DNA from 2 places in the Ideonella sp. genome. Region 1 is predicted to be linked to the other one. Evidence: riboswitches for the same ligand, from Rfam matches in the RefSeq annotation. Region 1 holds a riboswitch; the other holds the start of a gene.

What was found. A riboswitch is a leader RNA that binds a small molecule or an ion and turns the genes downstream of it on or off. The one in region 1 is predicted to bind glycine.
Region 2: another riboswitch for glycine. It lies ahead of ACE3SG_RS27235 (D-amino acid dehydrogenase); the one in region 1 lies ahead of gcvT (glycine cleavage system aminomethyltransferase GcvT).

What each region holds. Positions count from the first base shown of each region.
Region 1 is NZ_JAYSDQ010000008.1:54,940-62,097, forward strand. It holds gene gcvP (aminomethyl-transferring glycine dehydrogenase) at 1-1,376, opposite strand, end outside; gene gcvH (glycine cleavage system protein GcvH) at 1,458-1,832, opposite strand; gene gcvT (glycine cleavage system aminomethyltransferase GcvT) at 1,938-3,089, opposite strand; glycine riboswitch at 3,141-3,255, opposite strand; glycine riboswitch at 3,272-3,366, opposite strand; gene ACE3SG_RS12330 (toll/interleukin-1 receptor domain-containing protein) at 3,436-4,335, shown strand; gene ACE3SG_RS12335 (enoyl-CoA hydratase) at 4,397-5,182, shown strand; gene ACE3SG_RS12340 (putative bifunctional diguanylate cyclase/phosphodiesterase) at 5,246-6,757, shown strand; gene ACE3SG_RS12345 (glycoside hydrolase family 18 protein) at 6,990-7,158, shown strand, end outside.
Region 2 is NZ_JAYSDQ010000029.1:3,663-10,820, reverse strand. It holds gene ACE3SG_RS27240 (alpha/beta fold hydrolase) at 1-763, shown strand, start outside; gene ACE3SG_RS27235 (D-amino acid dehydrogenase) at 760-2,010, opposite strand; glycine riboswitch at 2,067-2,185, opposite strand; gene ACE3SG_RS27230 (S8 family serine peptidase) at 2,507-4,072, shown strand; gene ACE3SG_RS27225 (DUF599 domain-containing protein) at 4,146-4,790, opposite strand; gene ACE3SG_RS27220 (esterase-like activity of phytase family protein) at 4,917-6,230, shown strand; gene ACE3SG_RS27215 (S8 family serine peptidase) at 6,298-7,158, opposite strand, start outside.

The DNA of each region.
Region 1 (7,158 bases):
GCAGCGTAGTCGTCGACCTTCGGCAGCGCCTGGCCGCCGGTGGCGAACCAGCTCCACAGCGCGGCCACGTCTTCGCGCGTCGTCGTTTCGTCCAGCGTCACGCCGACGTGCCTGGGCGACAGGCGGCGCAGGTTGGCACCGCCGGCCAGCGCACGGCCGATGACCTCTTCGGTGTGATCGCCGGTTTCGATCGTCAGCGTGTCGAAGGCGTAGGGGTTGGTGACCTTCAGGCCCAGCTTGGCCAGGCCCTCGGCCAGGATGGCGGTGAAGCTGGCCACGCGGTTGGCGATGCGCTTCAGGCCTTCGGGGCCGTGGTAGACGGCGTACATGCTGGCGATGACGGCCAGCAGCACCTGCGCGGTGCAGATGTTCGACGTGGCCTTCTCGCGGCGGATGTGCTGCTCGCGCGTCTGCAGCGCCAGGCGGTAGGCCGGGTTGCCGTGGCTGTCGACGCTGACGCCGACCAGGCGGCCGGGCATCGAACGCTTGAACTCGTCGCGGCAAGCCATGAAGGCGGCGTGCGGGCCGCCACCGCCCATCGGCACGCCGAAGCGCTGGGTGTTGCCGATCACGATGTCGGCACCCCATTCGCCCGGGGGCGCCAGCAGCGTCAGCGCCAGCAGGTCGGCGGCGACGATGAAGGCGGCATTCTTCGCGTGCGCCTTCTCGACGAACTCGCGCATGTCGTGCACCAGGCCATCGGTGGCCGGGTACTGGGCCAGCACGGCGAAGTAGTCGTGCTCTTCCATCAGCTTCGGGGCGAAGCCGACGATCACCTCGATGCCCAGCGGCTCGGCGCGGGTCTTGACGACCTCGATCGTCTGCGGGTGGCAGTCACCGGCGACGATCAGGGTGTTGCTCTTGCTCTTGACGCTGCGCTTGGCCAGCGTCATCGCCTCGGCGGCGGCGGTGGCTTCGTCGAGCATCGAGGCGTTGGCGATCGCCATGCCGGTCAGCTCGGCGACCATGGTCTGGAAGTTGACCAGCGCCTCCATGCGGCCTTGCGAGATCTCGGCCTGGTAGGGCGTGTAGGCGGTGTACCAAGCCGGGTTCTCGAGGATGTTGCGCAGGATGACGCCCGGCGTGTGCGTGCCGTGGTAACCCTGGCCGATGAAGCTCTTCTTGACCTGGTTCAGCGCCGCGACCGCGCGCAGCTCGGCCAGCGCCTCGGCTTCACTCGCCACCGTGGGCAGCGCCATCGGCGTGGCCCGGGCGATCGAGCGCGGCACGATGGCGTCGATCAGCGCCTGGCGCGAGGCCGCGCCGATCACGCTCAGCATGTGCGCCTCGTCGGCGGCATCGGGGCCGATGTGGCGAGCGACGAATTCGCCGTGGTTTTCGAGGGCGTCGAGAGGGGTGTGGGCGTGCATCAGCATGGCGCGGGAGAAACAGCAGGGGCCAGACGGGCGCGGCGCACAGGCGGCGCCGGCCGGCAACAAGAGCGGAAGAAGGGCGGCTTAGAGCGTCTTCAGCAGGGCGTCGTAGGCGGGCGGGTCCATCAGCTGGTCGAACTCGCCCATGTTGGTCACGTGGACCTTGAAGAACCAGCCGTTGCCCATCGGGTCGGTGTTGGCCAGCGCGGGGTTGGCGCGCAGCTCTTCGTTGACCTCGACGACCTCGCCGGTTACCGGCATGTAGATGTCGGCGGCGGCCTTGACCGACTCGACGACACCGGCGATCTCGCCTTTGTTGTAGGTCTTGCCCACTTCGGGCAGGTCGACGAACACCACGTCGCCCAGCGCGTCTTGCGCGTGCAGCGTGATACCGACCACAGCAGCTTCGTGATCTTCGATGTTGATCCACTCGTGGTCGGCGGTGAACATGGTCGTCATGGGCAGGGCTCCTCTTGGGGAATGTGTACTGGGAAGCGAAGGTTGATTCAGGGCCGGCCGGCGGTCAAGCCCGCAGACCCTGGTTGGCGGGCTGATCTGCCCGGCTCAGCCGCGGAAGTAACGGTGCGGGGCAAACGGCATGGCGGCCACCTTCATCGGCAACCGCTTGCCGCGCACCTCGGCGAACACCTCGGTGCCCACGGCCGCGTGCGAGGCGGGCAGGTAGCCCATGGCCACCGGCTGGTTGACGGTCGGGCCCAGCGTGCCGCTGGTGACGGTGCCCAGCTCGGCGCCGTCGGCGGCGACCAGCTTGGTGCCTTCGCGCACCGGGGCGCGCTCCAGGCCGACCAGGCCGACGCGCTTGCGCTTGGCGCCTTCGGCCAGCTGGGCGTCGATCACGGCCGCACCGGGGTAACCGCCGGCACGGGCGCCACCGGCGCGGCGCACCTTCTGGATCGCCCAGGTCAGCGCGGCTTCGACCGGCGTGGTGCGGGTGTCGATGTCGTGGCCGTACAGGCACATGCCGCCTTCCAGGCGCAGCGTGTCGCGCGCGCCCAGGCCGGCGGCCTTGACCTCGGGCTGGGCCAGCAGCTCGCGGGCCAGCTGGATGGCCTGGTCTTGGTGGACGGAGATTTCGAAGCCGTCTTCGCCGGTGTAGCCCGAGCGGGTGACGAAGCATTCGGAGCTGGCCAGCGTGAACACGCCGCCGGTCATGAAGGTGAGGGCGGTCACACCCGGGTTCAGCCGGGCCAGCGCCTGGGCGGCCTGCGGGCCTTGCAGTGCCAGCAGCGCGCGCTCGGGCAGCGGGCGCACTTCGCAGCGGTGCCCGATCTTCGACTTCAGGTGCGCGATGTCGGCATCTTTGCAGCCGGCGTTGACGACGACGAACAGGTCGCCGAAGTTCGCCATCGCGTCTGCCGGCGGGCGGGTGATCATCAGGTCGTCGAGCAGGCCGCCTTGGTCATTGGTGAAGAAGGCGTAGCGCTGCTTGCCTTGGCCCAAGTCGACCACGTCGACCGGCACCAGGGTTTCCAGCGCGGCGGCGGCGTCGGCACCGATCAGGCGCAACTGGCCCATGTGGGAGACGTCGAACAGCGCGGCGGCTTCGCGGCACTGCTTGTGCTCGGCCATCAGGCCGGCGGGGTATTGCACCGGCATCGCGTAGCCGGCAAAGGGCACCATGCGGGCGCCGAGTTCGAGGTGGAGGGCGTGCAGCGGGGTCTGCAGCAGATCGGCGGCGGGTGCGGCGGAGGACATCGTTTGTCTATCCTGTGTCGAGGGCAATCCAAGGAACCTGATCGGTCGGAAGTTGCCCTCGCTGTCCGCTTTACCTGAGAGATTGACAGTGTCGGCGTGTGGCCGGGCACCGCTTGCCCCTTCGGTGGATGGGCTCGATGACCCATCTCTCTCCAGTGAGGAACGCTCCGCATCTTGACGCGAAGCGCTTGCCAGTCCTTTTGCCTGAGCGTTCGAGGCCTGTACGACCTCTGCGCCTTCGGCGGCCCCGGATGGGGCTCTCTCCTGGCAAGCGAGCAGTGTACCCGAGGGCAGTGGCCGTGGCGCTATGCTGAAGTGCCAAAGCTTGCCTTCAACCCGCCCGCCGATGCCCAGCGCCCAGGTCTTCATCAGCTACCGCCGTGACGACAGCGCCGGCTACGCCCGTGCGATCGGTGCCGAGCTGGCCCAGCGCTTCGGCGCCGACCGGGTCTTCATGGATGTGGACGACATCGCCGCCGGCCAGGGCTTTGCCGAGGTCATCCAGCGCGCCGTCGGCAGCGCCGGCGTGCTGCTGGTGCTGATCGGCCGGCGCTGGCGCGGCGAGCGTGAGGGGGGCGCACCGCGCCTGAGCGACCCGGGCGACTTCGTGCGGCTCGAAATCGCCGCGGGCTTGCGGCGCGGCCTGCGCGTGATCCCGGTGCTGCTCGACGGCGCGGCGATGCCCACCGCCGCCGAGATGCCCGCCGACATCCAGGCCCTGGCCGGGCTGCAGGCGATCGAGCTCGGCAACACCCGTTTCGCGGCCGACATCGAGCGCCTGGTGGCCACGCTGGCCGGCACCTTGGGTGCCCCGGCCCGGCCGGGCCGCCGCCGCTGGGGCCTGGTGGCCGGCGCTGGCCTGCTGCTCGCCGTGGCCGCCGTCGGGTGGGTCGCCCACCGCACGCGGCCGGCGGTCAATGGTGAATGGCAGGGCGAGCTGCATTACGCCTGGGCCGGCACGCCGCGCGTCGAGCACTTCAAGTTCGACGGCCAGGGGCAGGCGCTGAGCGGCAGCGCGTCGTTCCTGGGCGTGCCGCGCGGCGTGCTGGCGGGCCAGGTCGACAGCGACGGGCTGCGTTTCGACACCCGCACCAGCGAGATGGGCGGGCCGGACCTGCTGCACCACTACCGCGGGCAACTGGTGGGCGACGAGATCCGCTTCGTGATGCAGACCGAAGGCGGCAGCGCCCCGAACGAGCCGGTGGCGTTCACGGCGCGGCGCGTGGCCGCCGAACCCCCGCGCTGAAGCGCTGAAGGCTACATTGACTGGCCACACCCCGATCCCAAAGACCCGCAAGGAACCGCCGATGCTGACCGAACAAGACCCGCTGCTGCTGCGCCACGACGACCCGCGCGGCATCGTGACCGTGACGTTGAACCGCCCGCAGGCCTTCAACGCCTTGTCCGAGGCGATGCTGGCCGCGCTGAAGACCGAGCTGGACGCGCTGGCGAAAGCCCCCCAGGCCCGCGTGCTGGTGCTGGCGGCCGCCGGCAAGGCCTTCTGCGCCGGGCACGATTTGAAGGAGATGCGCGCCGAGCCATCGCTCGACTACTACCGCAGCCTCTTCGGCCGCTGCGCGAAGGTGATGATGCAGATCCAGCAACTACCGATCCCGGTGATCGCGAAAGTGCAGGGCGTGGCCACGGCGGCTGGCTGCCAGCTGGTGGCCGCCTGCGACTTGGCGGTGGCATTGCGCACCGCGCGCTTCGCCGTCAGTGGCGTCAACCTGGGCCTGTTCTGCTCGTCGCCGGCGGTGCACCTGAGCCGCAACGTGGCGCGCAAGCAGGCCTTCGAGATGCTGGTGACGGGTGAGTTCATCAGCGCCGACGAAGCGCAGCGCCGCGGCCTCGTCAACCGGGTGGCCGACGATGCGGCCGGGCTGGACGCCGAGGTCGAGCGCCTGGCCGCCAGCATCGTCGCCAAGCCGCGGGCGGCGGTGGCGCTGGGCAAGGAGCTGTTCTACCGCCAGCTCGAAGCCGGCGTGGAGGCCGCCTACATCGACGCCGGCCACACCATGGCCTGCAACATGATGGACGAATCGGCGCTGGAGGGCGTGCAGGCCTTCAACGAGAAGCGGCCGCCGCGCTGGTAACGCGCGGGGCGGGGCCTTGAATCAAGGCTCAAGCCCGGCGGGGTCTTGGTCGATACCCGACAGATGGACCCTTCTTCGGCGGCAGCGGCCTGGACAGCGCGCGACTTCGTATGGATCGTCTCGACGCTGCTGGGCCTCGGCCTGGCCGGCCACCTGGGCCACCAGCTTCGGCGTGCGCGCCGCGAAGGCGCGGCGTTGAAATCGAGCCTGACCGAGGCCCACCAGAATCTGCTCAAGCGCGACCAGGAGGGCCGTCTGGCCGGCCTGATGACGCGCACCCAGCTCGAAGCGGCGCTGGACGACGCCGTGGCGCACGGCGGCAAGGGCCGGTTCGGCTTCAGCCTGCTGTATCTGGACCTCGACGGCTTTCGATCGATCAACGACGCGTTTGGCCATGACCATGGCGACGAGCTGCTGCAGGCCGTGGCCCGCCAGTTGGTGGCGTGCGTGGGCCGGGCCGCCTGCCATGTGGCCGGCGACGAGTTCGCGCTGATCGCGCCCGGTGACCTGAGCACCGGCCACGCCGTGGCCCAACGCGTGGCGGTGGCGCTGTCGCAGTCGGTCCGTGTGGGTGGGCAGGCCGTGCCGTTGACCTGCTCGATCGGCATCGCCCACTACCCCGAGCACGGGTCGCGGCCCTTGCTGCTGCCCAATGCCACGCTGGCGATGCGCAGCGTCAAGCTCAGCGGCGGCGGTGGCCAGACCGAATACCACCCGGACATGGGTGTCGGCCTGCGCGACCAGGCCGAGCTGCTGCAGGAGCTTCGGCTCGCGCTCGAGCGCGGCCAGTTCCAACTGATGTACCAGCCCAAGATCGACGCCCGCAGCCTGCAGGTGACGGCCGCCGAAGCCTTGCTGCGCTGGCACCACCCCAAGCGCGGCACCGTGCCGCCCAGCCTGTTCATCCCGCTGGCCGAGCGCCACGGCCTGATCGGCGCGATCGGCCAATGGGTGATCGAAGAGGCCTGCCGCCAGGCCCAGCAGTGGCGCAAGCGCGGCTTGCGCATGCGCGTGGCCGTGAACCTGTCGGGCTACCAACTGCGCCAGGACGACATCGTCGACCGCATCGAGCAGGTGCTGCGCCAACACCGTGTGCCGCCCGAGCGCTTCACCTGCGAGATCACCGAGTCGGTGGCGATGGAGGACACGCAGGTCACGCGGCGCGCGTTCGAGCGCCTGCGCGCGTCGGGCATGCACGTGTCGATCGACGACTTCGGCACCGGCTATTCGAGCCTGGCCTCGCTGCGCCGCCTGCCCGCGGCCGAGCTGAAGATCGACCGCGCCTTCGTCTGCGACCTGGAGGGCAGCCCCGACGCCCGCTCGATCGCCCAGGCCATCGTGCAGATGGCGCACACGCTGGGGCTGCGGGTGGTGGCCGAGGGCGTCGAGACCGAAGCCCAGCGCGACGTGCTGGTGCACATGGGCTGCGACGAACTGCAGGGTTACCTGTTCGCCAAGCCGATGTCGCCGCAGGCGCTGGAGCTGTGGGCCAGTGACGACCGGCCGGCCGAGGCGCATGAGTTTCGCGCCTCGCTGTTCGGCGACACTCGGCCGGTCGACATGAACGGCACCTGAACCGGCGTGAGGGCCGGTAACTGGTATTGCTACCAGTGTTTAAACCGGTAAATACCAATGACATACCGGTACCTAATTGGTTAGATTCCAGTCCGCCAATCGCAGGCGGACGCCGTGGGCAGTAGAAGGCACCCAGCAGACATTCCACATGGCTTGCCGCGGAGGGCGATTGGCGAATCCGGCTTCGGGCCACCGAGCCGCCTTTTCCCCTCGCATCGAACAGGAGCAATCCATGTCCATGAACACACGCGCCCGTGCCTTCTGCCGGCACGCGCTGATCGCCTTGGCGGCCGTCGCCGCCACCGCGCCCGCACTGGCCTCAGACCTGCCGCCCGAAGCGCTGAGCACCAACCCCGACGGGCGCTACTACACCGGCTACTACCCCAGCTGGAGCGACAACT
Region 2 (7,158 bases), on a different contig from region 1:
GCAGGGCCGGCCGGTCACGATCGAGCACCAATGGCTGGGCCGCGAGCGCCAGGGCCGGCCGCTGATGGTCTTCTTGCACGAGGGCCTGGGCTCGGTGGCGATGTGGCGCGACTTCCCGGCACGGCTGGTCGACGCACTCGGCTGGCGCGGGCTGGTCTATTCGCGCCCGGGTTATGGCCGCTCGACGCCGCGTTCGCCCGACGAAGCCTGGGCGCCGGACTTCATGCACCGGCAAGCGCGGCAGGTGCTGCCAGCGCTGCTTCGGGCCTTGGGTGTCGACGCCGACCGCCCCTGGCTCTTCGGCCACAGCGATGGCGGCTCGATCGCGCTGCTACATGCCGCGGCCTTCCCGGCACGCGTCGCGGGCCTGGTCGTGCTGGCGCCGCACCTCTTCGTCGAAGGCGTCTCGATCACCAACATCGAGCGGGCCCGCGAGGCCTATCTGGGGGGCCTGTTGAAGAACAGCCTGGCCAAGTACCACGACGACCCCGACTCGGCCTTCTGGGGCTGGAACGACATCTGGCTCCACCCGGCGTTCCGCGACTGGAACATCGAGCGAGAGCTGGCCGCCATCACCTGCCCGCTGCTCGCAGTGCAGGGGCTGGGCGACGAGTACGGCACGCTGAAGCAAATCCACGGCATCGCCGAGCGCGTGCCGCAAACGGTGTTGCTCGAACTGCCCGATTGCGGTCACTCACCGCACCGCGACCAGCCTGAACAGGTGATCGCGGCGGTGAGTGGCTTCGTCAATTCAGCGGGTTAGGCAAAAGCAAAGTCGACCTCGGGCTTCAGGCCGCTGGCGATGCGCGCAATGCTCTTGCCCGAGCCGCAGGCGTGTGTCCAGCCCAGCGTGCCGTGGCCGGTGTTCAGCAGCAGGTTGGGCAGCTTCGAGCGGCCGATGATCGGCACGTTGCTCGGCGTCGCCGGGCGCAGGCCGGTCCAGAACTGTGCGCGTTCGCCGTCACCGGCGCCGGGGAACAGCTCTTCGACCCGGCGCACGATCGCTTCGCAGCGCACGCGGTTCAGGTCGCGGTCGTAGCCGTTCAGCTCGGCCGTGCCGGCAATGCGCAGCCGGTCGCCCAGGCGCGAGAAGACGAGCTTGTACTCGTCATCGGTCAGCGACACCTGGTGGGCCTTGCTCGCATCTTTCACCGGCATCGTTACCGAGTAGCCCTTGGCCGGGTAGATCGGCAGCTTGATGCCCAGCGCCTTGGCATACAGCGGGCTCAGCGAGCCCATCGCCAGCACATAGGCATCGCCGCGGATGCGCTGGAAGCGGCCCTCGGCATCGGTCGCCTCGACATGGTCGACCCGGCCGCCGGCTTCGCGCAACGCGGTCACCGTGTGGCTCATCAGGAAGCGCACGCCGTCTGCCTCGCAGCGGCGCACCAGCTCGCGCGCAAAACGGTTGGCGTCGCCCGATTCGTCTTCCGCCGTGTAGGTGGCGCCGGCCAGCTGCGGCCGGATGTGGGCCAGCGCCGGCTCGATGCGCACCGCCTCGTCGGCCGAGATCACGCGCCGGTCGCAGCCCAGCGCGCGCATCTGCGCGGCGGGCGCCTCGGCGGCGTCGAACTCTTGCTGGCTGGTGTAGAAGTGAAGAATGCCTTGCGTGCGCTGGTCGTACTCGAGCCCGATGTCGCGGCGCAGCTGCTGCAGCGTCTCGCGGCTGTAGCTGCCCAGCCGCACGATCTGCTCGATGTTGTGGCGCGTGCGGCCGGGCGTGCACTCGCGCAGGAAGCTGAAGACCCAGGCCCATTGCCGCGCATCGGCCCGCAGGCGAAACAGCAGCGGTGCGTCCTCTCTGGCCAGCCACTTCAGCACCTTCAGTGGTGCGCTCGGGTTGGCCCAGGGTTCGGCGTGGCTGACCGAGATCTGGCCGCCATTGGCGAAGCTGGTTTCGGCGGCCGGTACGGCCTGGCGATCGACGACGGTGACGTCGTGCCCTTGTTGGCGAAGGAAATAGGCGGAAGTGACGCCGAGCAGGCCGGCGCCGAGAACGACCACGTGCATGGTTTCTCCAGGAGGCGATCGGCACGAAGCCCGATGAAATGGAGTGCTTCGTGCCTGCCGCTCCCCCTGTCCCCGGTACCTGAGAGATTCGGCCGCCGCGTGACTGCCGCGGGGCTTTGCTCCTTCGGTGCGCTGATCCTGAAAGTTAGGTCAGCGGCTCTCCAGACGGCGATTGATCAGTGCAGTACGGAACCTGAGCGTGTATGGGAGTTTGCGCCTTCGGTGGCCGGGCTGACACGGTGGTCGAAACCCGGCGCTCTCCTGCAAGCCGCCATTGTAGGCGCGGCGCTCCATCGCCGGGGGTGTGAACAATTCACGCGGGTTGGGCCGCTGAGGGCGAATTTGCTCCGGGTTTCCCCGTGGCGCTCTCGAATGTCGTGAGGATCGTTGAAGCTTTTGTAGTGGGCAAGCCCAGGGCTCGCGTGGACACTGCGGCCTCGGATTCAGATCCTTACGTTTTTTGCTTGATCGACCTTTCCTTTCTGGAGTTGTGAAGATGACCAAGACGAGCTTCCCGGTGTCCCGCCTGTGTGTCGGCCTGGGCCTGGCCTTTGCGATGATGGGCGCTGCCCAAGCCGCTGCTGACACCACCCGCGTGGTTGTGACTTTCAAGTCGGGCAGCCAGGCTGCCAAGCTGGCCCGTGCTGCCGTTGCCCAGCTGGGCGGCAAGATCAAGCTCGAGATCGACGGCGAAAACGTCGCCGTCGAGCTGCCGAAGGCTGCCGCGATGGCGCTGGCCAAGCACACGGCCATCGCCCGCATCGAAGAAGACGCTCCGCGCTACCCGATGTCGCTGACCACGCCGTCGGACGGCAAGCCCTACAAGCTCGGCCAGCTCGTGCCCTACGGCATCGCGCTGACCCAGGCCGACAAGCTGAAGGACACCAACGCCGGCAACCGCAAGATCTGCATCATCGATTCGGGCTATGACGGTGGCCAGGAAGACCTGCAGCACAACGCCAACGTGACCGGCGAAGACGACATCGGCGGCGCCGGCCTGTGGAACCACGACGGCACCCACCACGGCACCCACGTGGCCGGCACGATCTCGGCGATCAACAACCTCGACACCGGCGTGGTCGGCGTGCTGCCGAACTCGAAGATCAAGCTGCACATCATCAAGGTCTTCGGCGACGACGGCGTGTGGGCCTACTCGTCGACCCTGGCCGCCGCGGCCAAGAAGTGCCAGGCCGCCGGTGCCAACGTGATCAGCATGTCGCTCGGCGGCCCGATCCCGAACACGGTCGAGAAGAACACCTTCACCGCCCTGCAGACCGCCGGCATCCTGTCGATCGCCGCAGCCGGCAACGGTGGCAACACCCAGACCTCGTACCCCGCCGGTTATGTGCCGGTGATGTCGGTCGCCGCGGTGGACGAGCACTCGGCCTGGGCCAGCTTCTCGCAGCGCAACGCCGACGTTGAAATCTCCGGCCCGGGCGTGGGCGTGCTGTCGACCGTGCCGATGGGCACCGGCTCGGCGCCGTCGCTCAAGGTGGGTGGCACCGACTACGCGCCGGGCGCGATGGACGGCTCGCCGCAAGGCAGCGCCACCGCTGCGCTGGCCGACTTCGGCCTGGGCGACGCGGTCGACACCTCGGTGTCGGGCAAGGTCTGCCTGATCCAGCGCGGCAACATCGCGTTCTCGGACAAGGTGCTGAACTGCCAGAACTCCGGTGGCGTCGGCGCGGTGGTCTACAACAACGTCGCTGGCGGCTTCGCCGGCACGCTGGGTGGCGTGGCCACCACCATCCCGTCGGTGACCGCTTCGGACACCGAAGGCGCCGCGATGAAGGGCCAGCTGGGCCAGTCGGCCACCGTGGCCGTGCAAGCCACGAACTACGCCTACTTCGACGGCACCTCGATGGCCACCCCGCACGTCGCGGCGGTCGCTGCGCTGGTGTGGAGCTTCTTCCCGACCTGCACCGGCGAGCAGATCCGCCAGTCGCTGAACAAGTCCGCCAAGGACCTGGACGTGGCTGGCCGCGACGCCAAGACCGGCTACGGCCTGGTCCAGGCCAAGGCCGCCAAGGCCCGCATCACCAAGCTGGGTTGCGGCAACTGATCAGCGCTTCGGCACTGAACGAGACAACGGGGCCTTCGGGCCCCGTTTTCCATTTCTGGATCGGGCCGCGGGATCAATCCACCTCGACGTCATTGGCCGGCTGATCGAACAGGCGCAGGCCAAAGACCAGCAACACCGTGGCCGGCAGCATCGCCAGCGGGTGCACGACCCCGGCCACGGCCGGCAGCACCATCAGGAACAGGCGCAGGCCCCAGCTGTACATCAGCCCGGCGCGGCGCACGTGGTTGGCCGCCGCGCTGTTCAGCTCGGCGCGCTCGGGCCGGTCGACCGGGATCGACACGATGAAGCTGGCGTGGCTGTAGTGCCGCGTCGACAAGGCCGAGCAGACATACGACGCGAACAGCAGGCCGACCAGCATCGCCTGCAGCAGGGTGTGCAGCGTGTTCTCGCCCGACCAGCGCGACAGGTTTGCGGCCAGCGACGGGCCGGTCATGCTCAAGGCGCCCATCACCGCCAGCGCTGCGGTCGAGGCCGAGATCGACGCGGCCATCAGCGAGTTGCGCAGCGCCTGCACCGCGACGATCTCGTGGCCGGGCTTGCCGCTCAGCGACACCACCCAGTGCATGCGCAGTTTGGCGTTGGCGTAGCGGGCCAGCCGCTCGGGCTGGCGTTGGCCGACGTGGTGCACGCGCCATTCGTAGGCCACCAGCAGCAGGACGCTGAGATTGAAGCTGAGCCAAGGGACAAGGTCGGTCACGGGGCAGCACCTGGCAGAGACGACAAGGCCGAATCATAGGCGCGTCACATCGGCGTCATCGGGCGCTCATGGGCCTGTCATCGCGGCTTGGAAGCATGCCGGGTCTTCCCTGCACGAAAGATTTCCATGCGCTGTTCGTTCAAAACCTTCTCCCTGGCCATGGCCGGCGCCCTCGCCGTGCTCGCGCTGCCTGCCGCCCACGCCGCCGCCACGCTGGCCGGCTTTGCCTCGATGCCGGCCGACACCTTCGCTCCGGGCCCGACCTCGGGCCAGTTCGCCAGCAGCGCCAACGGCCGCAGCCTGCCGCTGGTCGACAAGCAGCCGGTACAGGGCTTCTCGGCGGTGCTGCCGGGGCCGGTGGCCGGCACTTTCCTGGTCATGCCGGACAACGGCTTCGGCGCGAAGACCAACTCGCCCGACACCTTGCTGCGCCTGTACGCCGTGCAGCCCGACTTTCGCAGCTGGGGCGGCAAGGGCCTGACCGGCAGCGGCACGGTGCTGCCGGTCGACCGCGAGACGGGTGACAAGCTCACCGCTTTCGACAAGCGCAGCTACGTGACGCTGAACGACGCCGACCACCGTCTCGGCTTCCCGATCGTCGCCGAAGGCGCGTTCTACCCCTATGCTGGCAGCGGCCCGGGCAGTGCCGACATCCCGGTCGACGATGCGATCACCAAGCGCCGCCTGCTGACCGGCGCCGACCTCGACATCGAATCGGTGCGGGTGGACCGCCGCGGCCACCTCTGGTTCGGCGACGAGCTCGGCCCCTTCCTGCTGCAGACCAATGCCAAGGGCAAGGTGCTGCGTGCCGAGGTGCCGATGCCGGGTGTCCAGTCGCCCGACAACCCGCACCTGAACGGCGCCACGCCCAACCTCGGCCGCTCGCGTGGTTTCGAGGGCATGGCGATCGACGCGGCGGGCCAGCACCTGTTCACGCTGCTCGAAGGCACGGTCACCGGCGACCCGGCGGGCAGCCTGCGCATCAACCGCTTCGACATCCGAGCCGGTGCCTACACCGGCCAGCAGTGGCTGTACAAGCTCGCCCCGCAAGGCACCAACATCGGCGACATGACGGCGGTCAACGAGCACCAGTTCCTGGTCATCGAGCGCAACGGCACCGAGATGCCGCGCTTCAAGAGGATCTACCTGATCGACCTGAACGTGGTCGACGCCGACGGCTTCGTCAGCAAGACCGAGGTGGTCGACCTGATGGACGTGGCCGACCCGCACGACCTGAACCAGGACGGCCAGACCAGCTTCACCTTCCCGTTCGTGACGATCGAGGACGTGCTGGTGCTGGACGCGCACACGCTGCTGGTGATCAACGACAACAACTACCCTGGCAGCAGCCGCGTCGATGGCGAGCCCGACCCGACCGAGTTCCTGCGCCTGTCGCTGGACGTGGCGCTGCCGGTGGACGACGAGACGCCGTTGCGCTGAGGCCGGGGCCGCAGCCGCAAAAAAAGCCGCGGCGACTGCCGCGGCTTTTTGCTGGGGTGGCCCTACCTCAGGGCAGTGCCTGCACCGCCGACAGCGCGTCGACCAGGCCCATGCCCTCTGCCGGCGAGTGGCCCTTGCGCAGCGCCTGCGAGAAGGTGCCGGTGAACGGGATGTCACCGCCCGGGCCGGCGACCACGCCGCTGATCGTGCCGCCCACCAGCAGGTCGGCCGAGTTGCCGCCGCCGCCGGTGGCGACCTCGTCGCGGTCGACGCCGAAATGCACCACCGACTTGCGCCCGAAGCTGCCCGGCGCGAACGTGACGGTCAGCGTCTTGCTGAACGGCACCACATCGCTCAGCGCCGAGAAGCTGACGTCGGTCGCGGCGATGTCCTTCAGCGTGCCCAGCGTCACCGGCAGGCCGGGGCCGACGCGCGGGTCGAGCTGGATGCCGGGCGCCGGGTTGCCGAGCAGCTGGCGCTGGCCGTTGGCGGTCGACAGGTCCAGCGTCACCGACTTCAGCGTGTAGCCCTCGGGCGCGGTCAAGCCGATGCGGAAGACATCGGTGTCGAACTGGCTGGGCGACTGGCCGTCGCCGGTGGCGGTGACGTGCACGGTGCCGGCGCCGAACGAGGCCTGCGCGGCGGCGAAGTTGGGCTTCGAGTCGTGCGCGCGGGCTGTCTTCTTCAGCAGGTGGCTCAGCTTGGCCGGTGAGATCGAGCCCGGGCCGCCGGCCTTGTCGATCACCAGCGCGGCCACGGCGGCGGCGTGCGGCGCGGCGGCGCTGGTGCCGAAGAAGTTCGGGAAGGTGTCGCTGTCTTCGGCGGTGTCGCCGCTGAAGAAGGTGGTGTTGACACCGTCCGGTGCGCCGATGTCCGGCTTGCGGCGGACCTCGGGCGTGGGCAGGCGCGAGCCGTCCTTGCCGAAGTA